Regions from separate parts of the Salinibacterium sp. VpJ6 genome, predicted to be linked through region 1. Evidence: predicted binding sites of a transcription regulator. Region 1 holds the regulator's gene; the other holds the start of a gene.

Region 1 (11,494 bases):
GCCGTGCGCCTCTGCGAGCTTCGCTAGTTGAACGGTTCGTGCTGCGGGCGGGTTAGTTTGAAGTACTGCTCCGAAATCCATGGTGCTCCTCGTTCGTGGTGGAAGGGAGGCCAAGGCAGCATCCGCTGGCCTCAGCCACACGGATGCTGCACGAGAACCTGTTTTAGGTGAGGTACTGGGTGAGGCCACGCTTCATGAAGCGGCCATCACCCTTCGAACCGAGGTACTGATCGTTGTCCACAATGACCTTGCCACGGGAGAGAACGGTGTCGACGTGCCCGTCGATTTCGAAGCCTTCCCAGGCAGCGTGGTCCATGTTCATGTGGTGTTTCTTGCCCGTTGGCTTGCCGTTTTCGTCGACCGGCATACCGATCGAGGTGTGGCCGTTGGGGTCGTAGACGACGATGTCGGCATCGGCACCGGGCTGGATGACGCCCTTACGGCCATAGATTCCGAACATTCGAGCGGGGGTGGTGCTCGTTAGTTCAACCCAGCGTTCGAGAGTGATTTCTCCCGTGACAACGCCTTGGTACATGAGGTCCATACGGTGCTCGACCGTTCCCATGCCGTTGGGGATCTTGCGGAAGTCCGCGAGGCCCAACTCTTTTTGGTCTTTCATGCAGAACGGGCAGTGGTCGGTGGAGACCATTTGCACATCGTTCGTACGCAGCGACTGCCACATGGCATCCTGATGGCCCTCTTCGCGCGAACGCAACGGAGTCGAGCACACCCACTTGGCGCCTTCGAAGTGGCCGTACTGCTCGCTCTGAGCACCCAGCTGTTCTTCGAGGCTCAAGTACAGGTACTGCGGGCAGGTCTCAGCAAACACGTTCTGGCCGCGGTCGCGAGCGCCGGCGATCTGTTCGACCGCTTGCTTCGCACTGACGTGAACGATGTAGAGCGGAGCACCGGTGAGCTTGGCGAGCATGATCGCGCGATGCGTCGCCTCCTCTTCCATCTCCCAGGCGCGAGCGACACCGTGATAGTACGGGTCAGTTTTGCCCTGCTCCACGAGCTGCTCAGCGAGAACGTCGATAACCGGGCCGTTCTCGGCGTGCATCATCGTCATGAGGCCGGTGTCGCGGGACACCTGCATGGCCTTCAGAATCTGAGCGTCATCCGAATAGAAAACGCCCGGATACGCCATGAACATCTTGAAGCTCGTGATGCCCTCGTCGGGCAGCTTCGCCATGGCCTTCAGCGAATCGGGCGTAACGTCACCAACGATCTGGTGAAAGCCGTAGTCGATCGCACAGTTGCCGGATGCCTTGCCGTGCCACGCTGCGAGAGAATCCTCGATGCGCTCGCCAAAGGTCTGCACCGCGAAGTCGATGATCGCGGTCGTGCCGCCCCACGCCGCAGCGCGAGTGCCCGTCTCGAACGTGTCGATTGCCGCGGTGCCACCGAAGGGCAGCTCCATGTGGGTGTGCGCGTCGATGCCGCCGGGAATAACGTACTTTCCCGTGGCATCAATGACGGTGTCGACGGATGCCGCAACATCCGTTCCAAAAAGCGTGCTGCCAGGTGACAACACAGCCTTGATTACTTCGCCGTCGATCAGGACGTCTGCGGGGGCGCGCCCCGTTGAGCTGACGACTGTTCCGCCAGAAATGAGAGTGGTGGCCATGATTCGCTCCTCTGCGATGTCGAATGCCTGCTGTTCCCCGGGCGCCAAGACAGCCCGGGGCTGACGTTGGACTTACTTGGGGATCGACAGGTAAGCGTCGGGGCGACGGTCGCGGTAGAACTGCCAGTCGTCGCGCATCTCCTGCACGAGGTCCATGTCGAGATCGCGAATCATGATCTCTTCGTCGGTGCCTGAGCCACGTTCGCCCACGAAGTTTCCGCGGGGGTCGATGACCTGGCTGGTGCCGTAGAAGTCAACGGCTTCGTCGCCGTACTCGTTGTCTTCGAGGCCGACACGGTTGGGCTGAAGAACGAAGTAGCCGTTAGCCACTGCTGCTGCGGGGCCCTCAACCTCCCAGAGGCGGTTGGAGAGCCCGGGCTTCGTGGCGTTCGGGTTGAAGACGATCTCGGCGCCGTTGAGCCCGAGTTCACGCCATCCCTCGGGGAAGTGGCGGTCGTAACAGATGTGAACGCCGACCTTGCCGACGGCGGTGTTGAACATGGGGAAGCCAAGGTTGCCGGGCGTGAAGTAGAACTTCTCCCAGAACTTGTCGAGGTGAGGAATGTGGTGCTTGCGGTACGAACCGAGGTTCGTGCCGTCAGCGTCAACAACGACGGCGGTGTTGTAATACACGCCCGTCATCGCCTCTTCATAGATCGGCAGAATCATGACCATGTTGAGCTCTTTAGCCAGGGCCTGAAAGCGCGTAACGATCGGGCCATCAACAGGCTCGGCGTAGCGGTAGTACTTCTTGTCTTGAGTGATCCCGAAGTACGGGCCGTAGAAGAGCTCTTGGAAGCAGATGATTTGAGCGCCCTGCTCTTTGGCATCCCGAGCGAACTGCTCGTGCTTGTCGAGCATCGACTCCTTGTCGCCTGTCCAAGTGGTCTGTGTGATTGCTGCGCGAACTGTCGTCATGGTGCCTCCTGCGTTATTCGGCGTCATTGCCTTCGGTGATAAACCGGGAAAGTGACGCGCGAACGGGAACTATCCCCGTGCGTTCATTCTCCGGGTTCATCGTTTCAATCGTGTTGTGCCTATATGACGTTGTGGTTACTCATCATGGCCTCGACTGACGCGAGAGGCAATGCTCATTTGTGCTGGTGAGACCATATTGCCCAAAATTGTCTATGCAACTTAGGCATATTGCTCGCGGAAGCTACGAAGAGCGCGTAGACGTCCACACTGGTCGCGACTGAGGCGCACGAATCTGGAACGGTTGTTGGGGTGCCGCAAACACCGTCGTAACGTCGCTGGCATAGAGAACTGAGTCGGGAGCGCGGTCGGCAAGACCCTCAAACCCGGCTGCCGCGAGCAAACCATCGTCGAGGTAGACCACTTCGGCCGGCTGCAGCGGCCACGGCTCGTGCAGGTTGCGACAGTAGATCGTTCGTCCACGGTGAGTTTCGTGAAACGCCCACCGAGCTGTCAAGAACGTTGCCTCGGGGTCAGCCGCGAGTGAGACGCTGGCCGCCGGGTCGTCGATCGGGCGCACAATGATGTGGGATGCCGCATCCGGTCGGCCATGCCGTTTCGTTTTGTAGGCAATCTGCCCGTCGCGCTGCCCGATCTTCATCGAAGCCCACTGGTAGGGCAAGCCAAAAGCTGCCCGCGCGGTGAGAACGGGAATCAGGTGCGAGGCTTCGAGCGAGAGAAAGACAACGCCGCGCCTGCCCTTCTCGTCGACCGAATAGAGCCGCACATTTACTTCGGGAAAATCGCCGAGCCACGGGATGCGGGGCCCGCCAAAGAACGAACTCTGCGACATCTGGAACGCGATGAGCCCCACCCAGGAGCTGCCGTTGAGGGTATCCGGGCGACACCCCTCCGGCATGAAAGGGGCGACGACGGCGGGGTCTACGCGCCAGTGCAGAAAGGAAACTTCGCTCCAGCGCTGGCGCAGGATGGCGGGACCACCGAGGGGCGGCGCTTCGCGAAACATTAGGGCACCCGCCGCAAGGACGTGTGGATGTTCGACGCCGCGCGCATCATCAGCGGGGAAGCTGGTTATCGCGGCGCACGAAGGGGCGCCACAGCACGACTTGGTCGGTGCGTTCGGCTCGCGTTCCGGCGCGCAGTGAGATCACTTCGCCGGCCTGACCCGCAGCGAACACGCGACGGCCCGGCTTGGAGAGCATCTCATCGGCCAGCGCCGTTTCGAGTTCGCGAACCCGGGAGGTGAGTTCGGTGACCTGATTTTCGAGGTCAAGAATTCTCTTGATGCCTTCGAGGTTGAGACCCTCGGCGCTGAGCGCCGCGATCTCGCGCAACTGCATCACGTCACGCATAGAGTAGCGCCGCGACCGACCGCTGGTTCTCGTGGGAGACACGAGACCCAGACGGTCGTATTGTCGCAACGTCTGCGGATGCATTCCCGCAAGCTCCGCCGCAACGGCGATAGCAAACGCGGGGGTTAGCTCATCCATAGCTGTTAGCTCCTGGCTCGGGCAATCAGGTCGTCCCGCGGGTTCTCTGCGGGCATCGCTTCTGCAAAGGCCTCAAGGTGCGCCAACGCAGCTTCCGAGATGCGGTTAGGCACCGCCACTTGCACTTCGGCAAGCAGGTCTCCGGTTGCTTTCGCTGTCGCGACGCCGCGACCCTTTACTCGCAATACTCGCCCGCTCGGGGTTCCCGGTGCAACCTTCAGTTTCACCGGAGCACCGCCGAGAGTGGGAACCTCGATGGTGGCGCCGAGCACTGCTTCCGCGAACGTAACGGGAACGACAACACGAATGTTGTTGCCTTCCCGCTCGAACACCGGATGCTTGCGCACCGTCACCGTCAACACGAGGTCGCCAGGCGGGCCACCATTCGGGCTCGGCTCGCCTTTGCCCTTGAGGCGGATCTTCTGACCGTCGCTGACTCCCGCAGGAACCTTGACATTCATCGGACGGCCGCCAGCAGGCTGGAGCTTGATCGTTTCGCCGTTGATCGCCGTAGCGAAGTCGAGCGTGGTGTTCGCGGCTAGGTCGCGACCCTTGGCAGGGCCGCCCCGAAAACCGGGGCCGCCACCGGGGCCGGCCTGACCGCCGAACATACCGCCGAGGAGGTCCTCGAAGCTTGCGCCCGACTGCCCTCCGCCGTAGCTCTGGCCACCATAACTCTGGCCACCGCCACCGAACATGCCACCAAAGACATCTTCGAAGCCGCCAGCTTGACCGCCCGCTTGAAAGCGAGCGCCGGAGCCCATAGCGCGAACCTGATCGTATTCGCGGCGCATTTCAGGGTCAGAGAGAACCGAGTGGGCTTCGCTGATCTCCTTGAAACGAGCCTCCGCCTTGGGATCCCCCGGATTGGAGTCCGGGTGAAACTGGCGCGCGAGTTTGCGATAGGTCTTCTTCAGGTCGGCCTCGGAGACATCCTTCGACACCCCGAGCACCTTATAGAAGTCCTTATCAAACCAATCTTGGCTAGCCACTACACGCCACCCCCGCCCTAATCGGTGGGGCCGGAGACAGCAACCTTCGCGGCACGCACAACGCGCTCACCAAGAATGTAGCCAGGCTCAATGACGTCAGCGATCGTGTTCTCGGTTGCCTCGGGGTCGTTCAAGTGAACAACGGCCTCGTGGAAAGCGGGATCGAAGGGCTCGCCCTTCTCGCCGATCTTGCGCAAGCCGAACCGCTCGAAACTCGAGTTGATCTTCTGCGCAACAAGCGCGATCGGCGTTCCCTCGAGGATATCGCCGTGCTTGTCAGCACGGTCGAGGTCATCCAGCGCAGGCAACATCGAACGAACGACGTCGGCGATCACGGCTTCACGGTTAGCAACACGGTCGCGTTCTACGCGAGTACGGAAGTTCACCAGTTCGGCCTGCGCACGCAACATCTGCTCACGCATCTCGGCAACGAGGTCCCGGCTAGCTTCTTCGAGAAGACGCTGGTCTTCTTCGCTCAGCTCGTCGGGAGCCTTCTCGGCGTCCGAAGCAGCATCCGCAGCATCTTCTGCAGCGGGCTGCCCCTCGGCTGCCGCAGATTCCTCTGCGGCAGCCGAGTCAGACGCACTGACGTCGCCGGTTTCCGGGTCACTCTGACTTTCGTCGTTGATCACCGGCTCCTGGTTTTCGTCGTGGTCGTGGTTGTTGTCAGACATTTACTTCTTGTCCGAGTCAGCTTCGTCTTCGTCAACAACTTCAGCGTCAACGATGTCCTCGTCCGAGCTCTCGCCAGCGGGTGCGTCGTCGCCCTCTGCAGCGGCCTCAGGGTTTTCTTCCTGGTGCTTGTAGATTGCTTCGCCGAGCTTCTGCTGGCTTTCGGTGAGCTTGTCGAAGGCCGTCTTTACTTCGGCTTCGTCGTCGCCGGCAAGCGCCGTGTTGAGCGCGTCAACGTCGGCCTGAACCTCGGTCTTCACGTCTTCTGGCAGTTTCTCAGCGTTGTCGGTGATGAGCTTTCCGGTCGAGTACGCGAGCTGTTCTGCGTTGTTGCGAACCTCGGCTGCCTCGCGGCGAGCCTTGTCTTCTGCAGCGTGCTCTTCGCCCTCGCGAACCATGCGCTCGATGTCTTCCTTCGAGAGGCTTGAGCCACCCGTGATCGTCATCGACTGCTCCTTGCCGGTGCCCTTGTCCTTAGCGGACACGTGCACGATGCCGTTGGCGTCGATGTCGAAAGTGACCTCAACCTGCGGGATGCCGCGAGGCGCCGGCGCGATGCCGGTGAGCTCGAAGGTTCCGAGGTTCTTGTTGTCGCGAGTGAACTCACGCTCACCCTGGAAGACCTGAATCGACACGGAAGGCTGGTTGTCATCCGCCGTGGTGAAGGTCTCACTGCGCTTGGTCGGGATAGCCGTGTTGCGGTCGATGAGCTTGGTCATCATTCCGCCCTTGGTCTCGATACCGAGGCTCAACGGGGTGACGTCGATGAGGAGAACGTCCTTGCGCTCACCCTTCAAGACACCAGCCTGCAGTGCAGCACCAACAGCGACAACCTCGTCGGGGTTGACGCCCTTGTTGGGCTCGTTGCCACCCGTAAGCTTCTTGACGAGTTCAACGACGGCGGGCATACGAGTCGATCCACCCACGAGAACAACGTGCGATACGTCGGCAAGCTTGACGCCTGCTTCCTTGATGACGTCGTTGAAGGGCTTCTGAACACGGTCGAGAAGGTCGGCGGTCAGCTCTTCGAACTTGGCGCGCGAGAGCGTCTCGTCGAGGTTGGCTGGACCGTTCTCGGTGAGCGAGAGGTACGGAAGCTGGATGCTTGCCGACATCTGCGAGGAGAGTTCCTTCTTCGCCTGCTCAGCAGCTTCCTTGAGGCGCTGCTTAGCGATCTTGTCGCCAGAAACGTCAACACCGGTCGAGTCCTTGAAGCGCTGGATCAGGTAGTCAACGACGCGGGCATCCCAGTCATCTCCACCGAGGCGGTTGTCACCCGAGGTGGACTTGACCTGAATGGTCGAGAAGTCGTCGTCTTTGCCCACTTCGAGCAGCGAAACGTCGAACGTTCCACCACCGAGGTCGAAGACCAGGATGAGCTCGTCTTCCTTGCCCTTGTCGAGACCGTACGCGAGTGCAGCAGCGGTGGGCTCGTTGATGATGCGCAGAACGTTGAGGCCCGCGATCTCACCAGCTTCCTTCGTTGCCTGACGCTCAGCGTCGTTGAAGTACGCGGGAACGGTGATGACTGCGTCGGTGACGTCTTCACCCAGGTACTGCTCGGCATCGCGCTTGAGCTTGGCAAGCGTACGAGCGGAGATTTCCTGCGGGGTGTACTTCTTGTCGTCGATTGCGACGGTCCAGTCAGTACCGATGTGGCGCTTGACGGAAGCAATGGTGCGGTCGACGTTAGTGACAGCCTGACGCTTGGCGGTTTCACCAACGAGGACTTCGCCATCCTTGGTGAATGCGACGACGGAAGGCGTCGTGCGCATTCCTTCGGCGTTTGCGATGACGGTGGGTTCTCCACCTTCGAGAACGGAAACTACGGAGTTCGTGGTTCCGAGGTCAATACCTACTGCTCGAGCCATGTGCTCTTACTCCTTTAAGCGTTTGGGTTTGCGAACTTGAGTCGCGCTGTATCAAGTTTGCTCCTGCTCGAGTCGAGAGTCAAGCTGCGTAGCTGAAAGTTGAGTGTGTGTGACTCAAGGTGGCTGGAGGATATTCGCTCGGGTCCCCGGCACTCTTCCCTCACTGAAGCAACGAAGCAACTAGCGAGAACTTGCGGCGCGAACAGCACCCATTGTTTACCGCACACCACTAACCTGTTCGCATGACGGACAAGACTGGCGACAACGACGCCCCCGGCACTCCTGCTGTTCCTCGGGTCTCGAACACGCGCGCGATCGGCACCGTGGGGCAAGGCCTCATCACGGATGCCGCAATACCCAAGAGTCGAGTGCGGGCCTGGGCCCTGTGGGACTGGGGGTCCGCTGCATTCAACGCCGTCGTCACCACCTTCGTATTCAGCACCTACCTCGCCAGCGGCCTCTTCATCGACCCCGAGATCGTCGCCGCCGCCGGTGACGACGAGAAGAACCCGGCACTCGTTCTCGCGAAAGCTGGCAACACCACGGTGATCTCTGGTGCCCTCACGATCGCCGGCATCCTCGTCGCAATTCTGGCTCCCATCCTGGGTCAGCGTTCCGATGGGTCGGGGCGCCGCAAGCTGTGGCTTGCCATCAATACCGGCCTCGTCGTACTCGCTATGGGAGCGATGTTCTTCGTCGAGCCCATTCCCTCCTACATTTACCTCGGCGCTGCACTTCTCGCGGCCGGAAACATCTTCTTCGAGTTCGCGAGCGTCAACTACAACGCCATGCTCGTGCAGGTTTCCACCCCCGCTACTGTCGGTCGTGTCTCCGGATTCGGCTGGGGCATGGGCTACATCGGCGGCATCGTGCTGCTGATCATCCTGCTCGTGCTGTTCATTCAGAACTTCGGAAGTGACACCGGCAATGGGCTCCTGAACGTGCCATTCGGCACCGAGGGTGGCGCTCTCGATATCCGCTTCGCCGTGCTTGCGTCAGCAGCCTGGTTCGCGATCTTTGCCATTCCCGTGTTGATTGCGGTTCCCGAGATTCCCGCGGGCGCTCGAGAGAATCGCGTCAATTTCTTCGCGAGCTACCTGAAGCTCTTTCGCACCATCGCGAGCCTCGCCAAGAAGAGCCCTCAAGTGCTCATGTTCTTGCTCGCGAGCGCAGTCTTCCGGGATGGTTTGGCCGCCGTCTTCACGTTTGGCGCCATCATCGCCGCTCAAGTGTTCGGCTTTAGCCCGAGCGAAGTCATCTACTTCGCCGTCGCCGCCAACCTGGTCGCCGGCATAGGAACCTTTATTGGCGGATGGCTCGACGACAGGCTCGGAGCCAAGAACGTGATCATCGGCTCTCTCATCGGTCTCGTGCTCGCCGGTCTCGCCGTGCTGTTCATCGGCGACGCCAAAGCAGGATTCTGGATCGCTGGCCTCTTCTTGACACTCTTCGTCGGGCCAGTTCAGGCGGCGAGCCGCAGCTTTCTCGCCCGCATCACCCCCGTTGGTCGAGAAGGCGAGATCTTCGGCCTTTATGCCACAACGGGTCGCGCCGTCAGCTTCCTCGCCCCCGGACTCTTCACGATCTTCGTATCGATGACCGGCGATACTCGATTCGGCATCATCGGAATCGTGATCGTGCTGCTTGCTGGCCTCGGGCTCATGCTGCCCGTCAAGGCCAAGCAATCGGTCATCGACTAGCAAGGGTGTCGTCTGAAATTCACTGGCAGTAGCCAACTAGGCAAGGGATGCTTGGCACATGACAGAAAACGCCACCACCCCCGCCGCTCGCGCAGAACTACTGCGCTCACTCCACGTGCCAGGAACTCCCCTCATCGTCTCCAACGTGTGGGACGCCATCACCGCGCGCATCGTTGCCGAAGCCCCTGGAGTGCGCGCCCTCGCCACGGCTAGCCACGCGGTGAGCTTCGCGCACGGCGTGGCCGACGGCGAAGGTCTCACCGTCGAGCAAGCGCTCAAAGCCGCATCCATCATCTGCAATGCCGTCGAGATCCCCGTCTCCGTCGACTTCGAGAAAGGCTACGCACCGGATGCGGCCGGCGTGCAAGCCAATGTCGAACGCTTGATCGCGGCGGGAGCATCCGGTCTCAACATCGAAGACAGCTCAGGCCCCGCTAAAACTCCGCTCTTCGATATCGCCCACGCCACTGCTCGGGTCGCCGCCGCGCGCGCCGCCGGCGACGCTACTGGCGTGCCCATCGCAATCAATGCCCGCGTTGACGTTCTTGCTGGCGGAGGCGAGTGGGACGACATGGTCGAGCGGGCAAACTCCTACCTTGCTGCAGGCGCGGACTGCATCTTTGTGCTCGGCCTCGGCGACGAAAACATGATTACTCAGGCTATTGAGCAGATCAACGGCCCGATCTCGGTCATTGGCGGAGCTGGCTACGTGCCGTTGACCCGTCTGGCCGAGCTCGGAGTCGCGCGAGTGAGCTTTGGCCCTCGCACTCTCGGCCTGACTCTCTCGCACCTTCAGCGGACCGCTACCCAATTGACCGCACTCGGCGACTACCCCGAAGAGCTCGGCTTCGTCTACTAACGGCAATCGCGCTCGGGCGGGCCTTCACTGTGCTCTCGCGGGAAGGCCCGCCCTCCGCGAGGCAAAAGGAGTAATGTCAGCTCATGGACGCGCAACAACCCATCGGCTACTGGGTCAAGCTGGTTGACCGGATCATTGACGACCTTTTCGCGGTCACGCTCGAAGAGCACGGAATCACTCGCCGACAGTGGCAATTGCTGCTCGTGCTCTCCCAAGGGCCAGCCGGAATCGATCGTCTCGACATCGAAATCGCGCCGTTCCTCATGCCCAAAAGTGCCGTGACCCCGCCTCTGGGCGAAGCGCACACGACATCGCGTGAATCACTTGACGAACTGGTCGAAAGCGACTGGCTCACCATCAATGGATCGCTGTACACCCTCACCGACCGCGGTCGCAGTGTCGTTGAACGCCTCACGGCCGTAATTGCAGAAGAACGCGCCAAAGCGACCGTGGGAGTTACCACCGAGCAATACCAAACGGCGGTGACCGTGCTCGAAACGATGGCCAAGAATCTGCGAGCTCAGAGCGAAAGCGCTCAGCCTCCGACTCTTTAGCCTGCTCAGGCTGAGCAGGCTGAGCAGGCTGGCTTGGCCGCTCAAGCTACACGGGTGGGGCTCACAGCCCTTGTGGACTAGCGGATAAACGCCCACCAAATCAGCAGCATCGTCACGAAGAATCCGGTGACGAAGTTGAGGGCCAGGAAGTTCTTCCAGCCACGGTTTGCTGACTCGGCTGTGGCATCCGTGATGTTCCAGAATGGCGCGCACATCGCCGCGTAGGGCAGCACGAGAATGGCAGCGAGCGGGCCCGGCCACGCCGAGAACAGCAGCAGGATGCCGCCGGCCAGATACGCAATAACGGCGAAGCGGGTGGCGGCTCGCGCCCCAATCACGGTGGCGATGGACGAGATGTCTGCGGCACGATCGGCCACCACGTCTTGCACGGCACCGAAGGCGTGCGAGGCGATGCCCCAGAGGAAGAAAGCGGCGAGAACAGCCCAGAGTTGCGGCGTGAACACCGCCCCGGTGAGGGCGAGCGCATAGATCGCGGGTGACACAAAGTGGGTGCTCGAGGTGAGCGAGTCGAGGAACGGGCGCTCCTTGAAGCGCAACCCCTTGGCCGAGTAGGCAACGACGGCAAACATGCTGATCAGCAACACGAGCCACGAGAGTGGATTGCCGACGATTACGAGATAGATCAGGAACGGGATGGTCGTGACGGCGGCCGCGATGAGCGTTGGCCGGTGCATCCGAGGGTCAAGAAGCGCGCCCTCGACCCCACCCTTGCGCGGGTTGCGCAGGTCGGACTCGTAGTCGAACACGTCGTTGATGCCGTACATCGCCAGGT
Region 2 (11,494 bases), 770 kb from region 1:
CACGGCAGAGCGCAAGAAGGCCCTGCTGGCGACCGTTTCGGGTGCTTCGCGCATCGTCATCGGTACGCACGCACTCTTGGGCGATGCGGTCAGCTTCGTCGATCTCGGTCTCGTCGTCGTCGATGAGCAGCACCGCTTCGGTGTCGACCAGCGCGAGGCTCTGCGGCTCAAAGGCGCCAAGCCGCCCCACGTTCTTGTCCTCACCGCAACGCCGATTCCGCGCACCGTCGCAATGACGGTCTTCGGCGACCTCGACATTTCATCCATCGCCGAGTTGCCCGCCGGTCGCCAACCGATCAGCAGTCACGTTGTGCCGCTGGCCGAGAAGCCCGGCTGGGTATCGCGTGTGTGGCAGCGGCTGGCCGAAGAACTGGCCATCGGCCGGCAGGGCTTCGTCGTGTGCCCCGCGATTGATGCCAAGACAGAAGAACCCGGCAGTGAGCCCGCCCCGAAAACAACCGACGATCCGGATGCCGGACCGCCGCGACCCATCGCCAATGTCACTGAGGTGCTGGCGTCGCTGCGCAGCAACGAGGTTCTCGCGGGTAAGCGGATCGAGGCGCTGCACGGCAAGCTCTCGAGCGACGAGAAAGACGAGCTCATGCGCTCGTTTGCTGCCGGCGATATCGACGTTCTGGTCGCGACGACCGTGATCGAGGTAGGCGTCGACGTGCCCAACGCTTCAGTCATGGTCGTGCTCGATGCTGACCGTTTCGGGGTTTCTCAATTGCACCAGCTTCGCGGTCGTGTCGGCCGTGGCGGCGTCCCCGGACTGTGCCTGTTCGTGACAGCAGCCGAGGGGGAGTCGTTGGCTCGCGAGCGGGTCGAGGCTGTGGCATCCACTCTCGATGGTTTCGAACTCGCGAACAAAGACTTGGAACTGCGTCGTGAAGGCGATGTGCTCGGCGGAGTGCAGTCGGGCGGGCGTTCGAGCCTCAAGCTGCTGCGCGTGGCCAACGACGGGCAACTCATCACGGAGGCTCGCGAGGCGGCGCAGAGCGTTCTCGTTGCCGACCCGAGTCTTGCCGAGCATCCGGCGCTCGCCGATGCATTGAAGCGTCGCCTTGATGAGAGTGCCGAAGCCTTCTTGGGTAAGAACTAGCTCACCGAAAGCGAACTCCGGTAAAACAAGTTCCCCGCACAGCGAACTCCCACGTAGGCGAACGGGCTCAGCCACTATCGTTGAAGCATGAGTCGGATCGCTGTCGTTCCCGGGTCCTTTGACCCTGTCACCCTGGGCCACCTGGACGTGATTGAGCGGGCAGCAAAAACCTTTGACGAAGTGCACGTTCTTGTCGTGCACAACCCCGGCAAGACGGCGCTCTTGCCGATTGCGCAGCGCGTTTCGCTGCTGGAGCAGGCCGTGGCGGATGCTCGGTTCGCCGGCAACATCCGCGTCACCAGCTGGAGTATGGGCTTGCTCGTGGACTACTGCACCGAGGTTGGTGCAAGTGTCATCGTGAAGGGCATCCGGTCTCAAGTGGATGTCGCCTACGAAACACCTATGGCGATCGTCAACCGAGACCTCGCGGCTGTCGAGACCATCTTCATGCTGCCGAATCCTGCGCACGCGCACGTCTCCAGCTCGCTCGTTCGCCAGGTTGCGGCGCTCGGCGGAGATGTTGCGCCGTATGTTCCTCGGGTGGTTTCTGAGTTTTTGCAAGCGCCGCGCGACTAACACCGGCACAATGGGTCTATGACTCTCACTCTCGGATACAAAGCGTCAGCCGAACAATTTGCCCCGCGTGAACTCGTAGAGATTGCGGTGGCGGCCGAAGCTCACGGCATGGAGAGTGTTGCGGTCAGCGACCACTTCCAGCCGTGGCGTCACGAGGGTGGTCATGCGCCGTTCTCGCTGAGCTGGATGGCAGCGGTCGGTGAGCGCACGAGCACGATCCGTATCGGCACGAGCGTGATGACTCCGACCTTCCGTTACAACCCCGCCGTGCTCGCTCAGGCCTTCGCCACGATGGGGTGCCTGTACCCGGGGCGCATCATGCTCGGGGTGGGAACCGGCGAGGCACTCAACGAGATCGCCACCGGATTCCGCGGTGCCGGTGAGCAAGATTGGCCCGAATTCAAGGAGCGCTTCGCTCGCTTGCGTGAATCGGTTCGCCTCATGCGCGAACTGTGGACCTCAGACCGCGTGTCGTTCGAGGGGGAGTACTACTCCACTCACGGCGCGAGCATCTATGACCGCCCCGACCAGCCCATCCCGATCTACATCGCCGCCGGTGGCCCCATGGTGGCACGCTACGCCGGCCGTGCCGGTGATGGCTTCATCTGCACGTCGGGCAAGGGCATGGAGCTCTACAACGACGCGCTGATCCCCGGCGTGAAAGAGGGCGCAGCGAAGGTTGACCGCAAATTCGAAGACATCGACCGGATGATCGAGATCAAACTCTCGTACGACACCGACGCTGACGTTGCTCTCGAGAACACCCGTTTCTGGGCGCCGCTCGCGCTCTCCAAGGAGCAAAAGCACGACATCACCGACCCGATCGAAATGGAACGTGCCGCTGACGCTCTACCGATCGAACAAATTGCGTCGCGGTGGATCGTGGGCAACGACCCCGACAAGATCGTCGAAGAGATCCGTCCCTATGTGGATGCCGGCCTCAACCACCTCGTATTCCACGCGCCCGGCGGAGACCAGCGCCGCTTCCTCGAACTCTTCGAGCGCGACATTGCTCCTCGATTGCGGGCACTGTAGGCCTAGAGCGCGAGACGCGCACACGGGTTAACTGACGATGGGCGGATGCGTGAAGCATCCGCCCATCGTTGCTGTGTCGGCGATCAACGCCGACTACTGCATGCCGTCTAGCTCGTGACAGCGACCTTCTCGGTCGATCGAGCCTGGTTCATGGAGTTGGTGCTGACCTCAATTTTGCGAGGTTTTGCCTTCTCCGACACCGGGATGATCACGCTGAGCACACCGTTGTCGTAGCTGGCGCTGATGTTGTCGCGGTCGATGCCCGCACCGATGCTGAACTGGCGAAGGTAGGATCCGTAGCGGCGCTCCTGCGAGAGCCATTTGGCTCCTTCGCGCTCGCCAGCGGTGCGCTCGGCGCGAATCGTGAGGAGCTGACCGTCAACGTCAACGTCAACAGAGCCGGGATCGACGCCCGGAAGGTCGGCGGTGAGAACGTACTCGTCAGCCTGGCGGTAGAGATCCACGGGCATGGGCTGGGTGCCGACGCGGGACTGGGCAGCTGCGGAGAGCCTGTCGAGTTCGGCAAAAGGATCAAATGACAGTGTCATGGGAAACCCCTTTCTCAAAGTTGAGTCACCGTGACTCAACAATCAAAAATTAGCACTCTCACCCCGAGAGTGCCAAGTCATTTTTCTCAAAGTTCGCTGACAACGAAACGACCGCCGCCGGAGAGCTCCGGCGACGGTCGAATGCGTGGTTCTCATCGGATGATGAGCCGCGGATAGTTCTGTTCAGTGCGAGCACGGGCCAGAGCCACACGCTCGCGGCGGAGCTGGTGTTGAGCCCGTAGTTCAGCCGACGCGAGCAGTCGAGCGCGGCGCGGCCGGCGGCTCCACGTGATGAGAGCGACGCCGAGATGCAGAGCAAGACGGTCGATGACTCCCACGCGACGTACTGCCGCGGGGCGCGGCTCGTCGACGGGACGAGGTTCGGGCGGATGGTCACGGCGGTCTTTCGGAGCCGCCAGAGTTGCGTTCATGAGGTGTCTTTCGTGAGAAAAGTGGATGCGGAAGGCGCGCAAAAATGCGCTGTTTCAGGTGGCGACCCAACGGCATCCCACAGTGATCGCGAGTCGCTGAAGAAGGGAAGATCATCAAGAGGCGAAAGCACCCGCGAAAGGGGTGCAGACTCGTCAGCCGTCGCAGTCTCGCGATGATCGAGTTGGGTCGAGTGCTCCGTGAGCGCCGCCACCGTCAGAACCGGTGAGCGGAGAACGCTAACCGGTTAGGCGGTGAGGGTGCCGACGGAGCCGGCGGTCGTGGGGTTCTTCGTAAAAGTGAAAATAAACACGCAAGGCTCCTTTCAATAGTTGGCGTTTGCTTAGTGTAGGGCGGGCAGTCGCTGACGACAAGACCTAATTTAGGTGCGATGCAAAGCCGTGATGATGGCGTTCGAGAGCTCAGTCGGTTTCGTGAACTGCGGCCAGTGCCCGGTGGGGAGGTCCACGAGTTCGAGGTCGGTGAGCTGAGCGAGTTCGGTCGCGAAGGATGCACCCTCGCTCATCCACTCTCGCACCTGGTCGGCGGGAAACTCGCAACAGATCACGGTGGCGGGCACGCTGAAGCGCGCCGGGGTAGAGAGCGATTGCGGGGTGGTTGCGATCAGTGCCGGCTGGGGGACCGCAATTTCTTGAAACCACGTGCGCAGTTCGTCGGTCAGGTCAACGAGGTCTTCATCATCGAAGAGGCTCCAGTCAGGCAGTGGGATCTCACCGTCAACGGTCGGTAGTTCAGCGTTGATTGGCATGCCGTTCGGCAACGGCACGGTGTCGACGTGCACGATTCTGGCCAAGCACGTGGGCCGGGCATCCGCGACCGCGTGGGCAATGGGGCCTCCGCCGCTGTGGGCAACGAGGGCAATGCGGGGCGTCGGTCGTTCGTCTTCGTCTTCCCCTCCGTTCTCGCTGCCATCAGCCTCGACATGAGTGAGGGCGTCAACCACCGCGACCACCGCCGCGATGTGGTCAGCCAGCGTTACCGTCGCGCGGTTGGTGTCACGGCGTCGCAGGCCAGGAAGGGTGAGCGGATGCGCGGTGTGGCCAGCATCTCGTAGTGCGCGGGTTACCGGAGCCCAGGAGTCTCCGTCGAGCCAGAATCCGGGGATGAGAATGACGTGCATCGGCGGGCTAGCGTAGCTGGTCGATCAGGACGTGGTCGATCGGGCGCTCGAGGCTTCGTTGCTTGTGGAGCTCGAAAGACGCAGCACGGTATTTCACGGTGAGACTGACAGAAAACGCGCCGAGCTTCATGCTGACTCCTCATTGAGTAGACCGCCATTATCCGCCCGCGAGCGTGCCAACTCAACGGTTGCGCGAATGATGAGCCCACTTGGGGCACCATAACCGCCACAATAGACGGATGCCCGTGACTGTTGCTGCACCCCATATCGGCTATGCCGCCATGCTCGAACGGTTTCATCCGCGCGAGGTGATGGGCTTTGCGCAGCATGCAGAAACGCGGGGCTTTCGCGGGGTCATGGCCGCCGATCACTATCAGCCGTGGGTGCCACAGCAGGGGCAAGCATCGTTCGTGTGGAACGTGCTGAGCGGTCTCGGCGAAACCACAATGGGCGATCTCGGTACGGGAGTCACGGCGCCGACGTTCCGGTGGCATCCCGCAATGGTCGCCCAGGCCTCCGCCACCCTTGCCGCCATGAACCCGGGCCGTCACTGGTTAGGGCTCGGCAGTGGCGAAGCGATCAATGAACATATCGTTGGTCAGTATTGGCCCGAAGCCCCAGAACGCATCAACCGGATGTTCGAAGCCGTCGAGATCATCAAAAAGCTCTTCGCCTCGGGGCTCGCGAATAAAGACGTTCGCCACGAAGGCCAGTTCTACCGCCTCGAATCGACGCGACTCTGGACGATGCCCGAAGTCGCCCCCGAAATCTTGGTCGCGACAGCCGGCCCGGTCGCTGCGAAGCGCGCCGGAAAGACCGTCGACGGCCTCATCACCGAAGCGGCACCGCTCGAGAAGATCGACATGTTGCTGGGGCGCTTCGCCGAAGGTGCCCGCGAGGCAGGGCGCAGCAGGGAAAGCCAGAGTCGCGTGCTGCGGCTGCACTTGAGTTGGGCCGAAACAGATGAGCAGGCCATGCGCAACGCGCTCACCGAATGGCCGAACGGTGGACTGCGGTTCGCTAAAAACGACATCCGCTCGCCGTTCGAGCTTGAACAGCTTGCCCGCATGGTGCGACCAGAAGACTTCGAGGGGCGGATGCCCGTGAGCGCCGATCCCGACGTGCACCGTGCCTACATCCAGAGCTACCTCGACGCCGGGTTCGATCGCATCTACCTGCACAACGTCGGTCGCAATCAGCGGGAATTCTTAGATGTCTTCGGCCGCGACGTGCTTCCCGTGCTGCGCAAGTAAGAGCGCGCGCGAATAATGCCTCACACTAGAAGCGTGAGAATGAGCGCATGGGCCGTGCCCGGCATCCCCGAAATTGTGTCCGGAGACGATCTCGTTGAGGTGATCGCGGGCGCTCTAGTGGCAGAGTCTGGCGATGTTAATGCGGGCGGACTGCTCGATGGTGACATCCTCACCGTGACCTCCAAGATTGTGAGCAAGGCCGAGGGCCGCTCGGTCGAAGCGGCAGATCGCGAACAAGCGATCACCGACGAAACCGTGCGCATCGTCGCGTCGCGTGAGCACCCCAATGGCGTGACGCGCATCGTTGAGAACCGACTCGGTCTCGTGATGGCAGCGGCCGGTGTTGATTCCAGCAATACTCCCGACGGCATCGTTCTGCTCTTGCCGCTCGACCCCGACGCGACCGCGCGCACGCTGTGTGCTGGCCTGCGGCAGCGGTTCGGCGTGACTATCGGCCTCGTGATTACCGACACCGTGGGGCGGCCGTGGCGCAAGGGGCAGGCCGACATCGCAATCGGCGCCGCCGGCATCCACGTGCTTGATGACCTGCGAGGAACCGCGGATGCGTCGGGCCGCCCGCTCGCCGTGAGCGTTACGGCACTCGCCGACGAGGTTGCTGCCGCGACCGATTTGGTCAAGGGCAAGGCTGGGGGATTGCCCGTTGCGGTGCTGCGCGGACTCGGCCGCCACGTCGCTGACCTCGATGCTCCCGGCGCCCGGTCCCTTGTGCGCAGCGGCCCCGAAGACATGTTCAGCTTGGGCACGAAAGAGGCGTGGATGGCAGGCTTCGATGAAGCTCATGACGAGAGCGCGCTCAAAGAGGAATAATGCTCGACTGCCGGTGAATTTACGCTTACGATATTCGGATGGGGCTCCTCGTTTCGTTCGCGTATTTCGCGCTACTGATTTCTGTACTGATCGACGTCATCCTGATCGATGAGTCTCGGATCAAGAATTTGGGCAAGATCACGTGGTTGTTTATCGTGATCATCATGCCGTTTATCGGCAGTATTTTGTGGTTCGCGGTTGGTCGCGAGTACAACTCGGCTGCACCGACTTTCTCGTCGTTTGGCGCACCCGAGCGCCGTGCAGACCTCGCGACGACCAACATCAGCTCGACAGAAGCCGAGATCGCCAAGCTCGACGCCGAGATCGAATATTTTGAGCGCCAACAGAAGATTCGGGCTCTCGAAGAACGCCTCCGCGACCGCAAACAATTGCCGTAGTGCAAGACGGGTGTAAGACTCACTCCATGGATGTCCCTAGCTCCGGGTCTCTGCCCGATGATGTGTTCCACGACCGCTGTGATGCGATTATTCGCAGTGTTTCAACGGTGATCGACGGCAAAACTGAGGCAGTGCGACTGGCGCTCACGGTGCTTCTTGCCGAGGGGCATTTGCTCATCGAAGACGTCCCGGGCGTCGGCAAGACGATGTTGGCGCGTGCACTGGCCCGCACGGTCGACAGCACGGTCTCTCGCGTGCAATTCACTCCCGATTTGCTGCCCGCCGACATCACTGGTGTCTCGGTCTACAACCAGAACACCCGCGAGTTCGAGTTCAAGAAGGGCCCCGTTTTCGCGAACATCCTCATCGGCGATGAGATCAACCGTGCGAGCCCTAAGACCCAGTCGGCGCTTCTCGAGTGCATGGCTGAGTCAAGTGTGACCGTCGACGGCACCACCTACGAGCTCGAGACACCGTTCATCGTGGTCGCGACGCAGAACCCCATCGAGATGGAAGGCACCTACCCGCTGCCCGAAGCCCAGCGCGACCGTTTTATGGCGCGCATTTCGATGGGCTACCCGGATGCCGCCGCCGAGCTCGAGATGCTGCGTTCGCGTGAGCTGTCGAGTCCGCTCGATGCGCTCACTCCCGTCGTCTCCGTCGAGCAGTTGCGCGAGCTCATCGCGACGGTGCGCCGTGTCTTCGTGAGCACGGCGGTTGAAGAGTATGCGGTGGCGATTGCGCAGGCGACGCGGCGTGACCCCGAAGTGCGGTTGGGAGCGAGTCCGCGAGCCACGCTTCACCTGGTCCGGGCCGCGAAGGCACGCGCTGCGATCGATGGCCGAGACTTCGTCTTGCCCGATGACATCGACGCGCTTGCTGTGACGGTGCTGGCACACCGGATGATTCCGGCGCGGCATTCGGCTCAGGCATCCACTGTTCTCACAAGGCATTCGATCGCCGATGTGATCGAGCGCATCGTCGCGGAAACACCGGTTCCGGTGACCGCTGCGGCGTCCTAGTCGACCCTGATGCCTCGCCTGCGTCCGTTCCGAGCTCTGTCCGTTGCGCTGCGCGTGGTGCGGCTCACCAACCGCGGCAGCGCCTTCATGGTGCTCGGCGGGGTGGGGCTTGTAGCAGGCTACACGGCGGGTATGCCGATTCTGTTATATGCCGGATGCTTCGCCCTGGCCTTGCCGCTGATGGCGGGGGTGCTCGTGCGTTCTCGAGAATCCTCTCTGGCCGTCGCGCGTCAATTCGCGTTCCCTGTCGTGGAGGCAGGCATCACTAGTCGGGTCACGCTGCGAGTCGATAATTATGCGCGCACGGGTCTTCGCGGGGTGCACTGGGCTGATGGTCTGCCGTGGCAGCCGTGGGCGACAGCAAGCGGCTGGTTGCCGCCGCTGTCAGCTCGAGTGGGCGGGCTCAACCAGCGCAGTGCCGCACAACTCACTTACTCTCTTACTCCGCGCGATCGTGGCATCTTTGAGATCGGCCCGCTCTTGCTGCAGAGCATTGACCCGCTGGCGTTGGCTAATGGCACCTGGAGTGTCGGTGGTGTCACTGAACTGACCGTCACGCCGCGAGTCGTCACGTTGGCCCAGTCGGCATTGCTCGCTCAGTCGGGCGACGGTGATGCTCGGGTGCTTCAGCGACGGTCGGCCGGTGACGACGACGACGCGATGACGCGGGAGTACCGCCGCGGCGATGCGATGCGCCGGGTGCACTGGCGAGCATCCGCCCGCCACGGCAGCCTCATGGTGCGCCAAGAGGAGCAGCACAGTTACCCCGAGGCCCGCATCATCGTGGATACCCGCCTGGCGGGATACCCGGATGCTGGCCGCAGCGAATCCGTGCGCCTCTCGAGCGGTGCGATCACCGCTGCCGCTCGCAGCCCGCGTTTCGAATGGATCGTCAGTATGCTCGCCTCTGCCGCCGTTCAACTCAAGCGCGAAGGCTTTCTCGTCGAGGTCATCGAAACGGGTCCCTCCCAGTTGGCGGAGGCGTCGATCGTGCACCGAAGGGCTGCTGAGGAACAAGAGTTCTTGACCCGTCTTGCTACGTTCGGACCAGTCGAAAGCGCGCCGGGCTGGTGGGGTGAACCGGTGCCGAGCACGAGTGCGGGAGGCCCCGTGCTGGCGCTCGTCGCGCATCCTGAGCCTGAAACGGTGGCGTACTTGCAACGTCAGGCGCTTGCCAGCGTCCTTGCTGTGGCGTTTGTGGTGGAGTCGTCGTCGAGCTTCGGAGATTTCGCGCGCACGGGTGACCCGGCGCGGCAGCCTGTTGCTGATGAACTGCGCGATGCCGGGTGGAAGGTCATTGCGGTGCAGTCGTTCGATGATGTTGCCGAGGCGTGGACGCTGTTCGTTGCGGAGTCGAGGGCACACCGTGACAACAACTGAGGCGAGCCGCACTCGTAGTTTGCGCGCTCACGAACGACGCGTGCGCATCTGGTCGTTGAGCGGCACTCTCGCTCTGGCGCTCGGTGTTGCGGCGAGCAGTCTGGGCGAAGTGCTCACCGAGGGCGCGTGGTGGTTCCCGTACATCGGCGTCGTAATCGTGGTGCTTGTCGTCGCTGCCGTGGCTCACACGCTCATTGCGCGCGCCTGGATCGGATCGCTCGTGGGGGCCGCGGCTGGCCTCGCGACCCTCACCCTGCTCTTTGCGCCCGCTACCGCAATCGTGGGCATCATCCCCACCCTCGACACGTTCGATCGCTTTAGCGCGCTGATTGCGCAAGGTCAGTCGTCAATGGAAAGTCAGCGGTTTCCTGCGGATGCCGACACCGGCATCGTCTTCCTGATTTGCCTCGGTGCGGTGGGGCTCGCCGTCGCGATGGATGCCATTGCCTTCGTGCTGCGGAGACCAGCGCTGACGGCGCTTCCCCTGCTCATCATGCTCGCAGTTCCCGCTTTTGTGCGCAGCGAGCTGCACGACGCGTTCGGCTTCGCGGTGACGGCTCTCGCCTACGCCGGCATCCTGCTCGTCGCGGGGGAGCGAACGACGGTGCGTGCCGCATGGCCGGTAGTGGCAAGCGCGCTCGTGCTGGCGCTGATTGTTCCCGTGCTCTTGCCGAGCGTTGAACCGGGAGAGTCATCGTCGAGTGCGACGGGCCTGATCTCTACCGGTGTCAACCCGATCCTCAACCTGAGCAATGATCTTCGGCGTGACTCTGCGCTGCTCGCACTGACCTACTTCTCTGACGAGGGTGACGAGTACCTCAGAGTGGCTGCGCTCGATGAGTTCAGCGACGAAACGTGGAGTCCCTCCGAACGTGAGCTCGACGACGCAAACACCGTTGACGAGTTCGCTCCCGCCCAGGGGCTCTCTGATGAGGTGCCTCGAACCGAGAACGTCATGCAGATTCAGATCCAGCGGCTGCGGGGAAAGCTGCTGCCGGTACCGTACGCCGCCACCAGCATTACGGATGCCGGACGCGGGTGGCTGTGGGAGCCCGAGGGCCTAACGGTGGCCAGTTCGTTCGCGAACTCCAAAGACGCGAACTACGAAGTGTCGTACATCACGCCAGCGCCTACGATCGAGCAGTTGGAAGCGGCACCGACCGAATTGCCGGCGGGATTTGAAAAGTATCTGGCGCTGCCGGAGTCGTTGCCCGCTGTCGTGGCCGAAACTGCTCAACAAGTGGCGGGGGCCGAAGCGACGCGCTTCGACCAGGTCTTAGCCCTTCAAAAATTCTTCCGCAACGGCGATTTCACGTACTCCGAAGAGGCACCCGTCACCGACGACTACGACGGCTCGGGCGCCGAAGTACTCGGCGAATTCCTCTCCGCCCAGAGCGGCTACTGCGTGCACTTCGCCTCGGCAATGGCGGCCATGGCGCGCAGCCTCGACATTCCCGCCCGCGTGGTGGTCGGCTTCACTCCGGGTCAGCGTCAGGTGAACTCAGAGACGGATGAGGTGCGCTACGCCGTCACGACCGACAACCTGCATTCGTGGCCGGAGCTTTACTTCCCGACCGTCGGTTGGGTGCGTTTCGAGCCGACAACCTCAGTCGGCAGTACGCCGCGGTTCGCGCAAAGCGTGAACGACGATCCGAGCACTCCAGATGTCGACGAGTCGAAGCCTGAACCCACCGCCACTCCCACCGCGAACGCAACACCGGGAGCTCGCCCCGACGTGCCGCGTGACGACATCCCCGACAACTCGACCCCGGGCGAGACTCA

Evidence for each region. The regulator HspR, encoded in region 1, represses chaperone genes until heat shock. The targets are predictions, from matches to a motif close to AAGTTGAGTCNNNNNGACTCAACTT.
Region 2: a site for HspR is predicted at 3,279-3,303, ahead of ACWTV1_RS03600 (Hsp20/alpha crystallin family protein). Genes of this name have one in related genera too.

The regions. Positions count from the first base shown of each region.
Region 1 covers NZ_JBSOQL010000001.1:1,491,336-1,502,829, forward strand. Annotated here, with positions in the region: gene ACWTV1_RS07290 (TIGR03842 family LLM class F420-dependent oxidoreductase) at 1-81, opposite strand, end outside; gene hydA (dihydropyrimidinase) at 164-1,627, opposite strand; gene ACWTV1_RS07300 (nitrilase-related carbon-nitrogen hydrolase) at 1,700-2,545, opposite strand; gene ACWTV1_RS07305 (YqjF family protein) at 2,787-3,569, opposite strand; gene ACWTV1_RS07310 (heat shock protein transcriptional repressor HspR) at 3,619-4,053, opposite strand; gene ACWTV1_RS07315 (DnaJ C-terminal domain-containing protein) at 4,059-5,045, opposite strand; gene ACWTV1_RS07320 (nucleotide exchange factor GrpE) at 5,063-5,719, opposite strand; gene dnaK (molecular chaperone DnaK) at 5,720-7,588, opposite strand; gene ACWTV1_RS07330 (MFS transporter) at 7,831-9,288, shown strand; gene ACWTV1_RS07335 (isocitrate lyase/PEP mutase family protein) at 9,347-10,147, shown strand; gene ACWTV1_RS07340 (MarR family winged helix-turn-helix transcriptional regulator) at 10,231-10,701, shown strand; gene ACWTV1_RS07345 (prenyltransferase) at 10,779-11,494, opposite strand, start outside.
Region 2 covers NZ_JBSOQL010000001.1:719,207-730,700, reverse strand. Annotated here, with positions in the region: gene ACWTV1_RS03615 (ATP-dependent DNA helicase RecG) at 1-1,102, shown strand, start outside; gene coaD (pantetheine-phosphate adenylyltransferase) at 1,190-1,678, shown strand; gene fgd (glucose-6-phosphate dehydrogenase (coenzyme-F420)) at 1,697-2,713, shown strand; gene ACWTV1_RS03600 (Hsp20/alpha crystallin family protein) at 2,821-3,261, opposite strand; gene ACWTV1_RS03595 (hypothetical protein) at 3,414-3,692, opposite strand; gene ACWTV1_RS03590 (alpha/beta fold hydrolase) at 4,073-4,831, opposite strand; gene ACWTV1_RS03585 (hypothetical protein) at 4,839-4,961, opposite strand; gene ACWTV1_RS03580 (TIGR03557 family F420-dependent LLM class oxidoreductase) at 5,071-6,084, shown strand; gene cofE (coenzyme F420-0:L-glutamate ligase) at 6,124-6,912, shown strand; gene ACWTV1_RS03570 (PLDc N-terminal domain-containing protein) at 6,951-7,310, shown strand; gene ACWTV1_RS03565 (AAA family ATPase) at 7,337-8,332, shown strand; gene ACWTV1_RS03560 (DUF58 domain-containing protein) at 8,342-9,712, shown strand; gene ACWTV1_RS03555 (transglutaminase TgpA family protein) at 9,699-11,494, shown strand, end outside.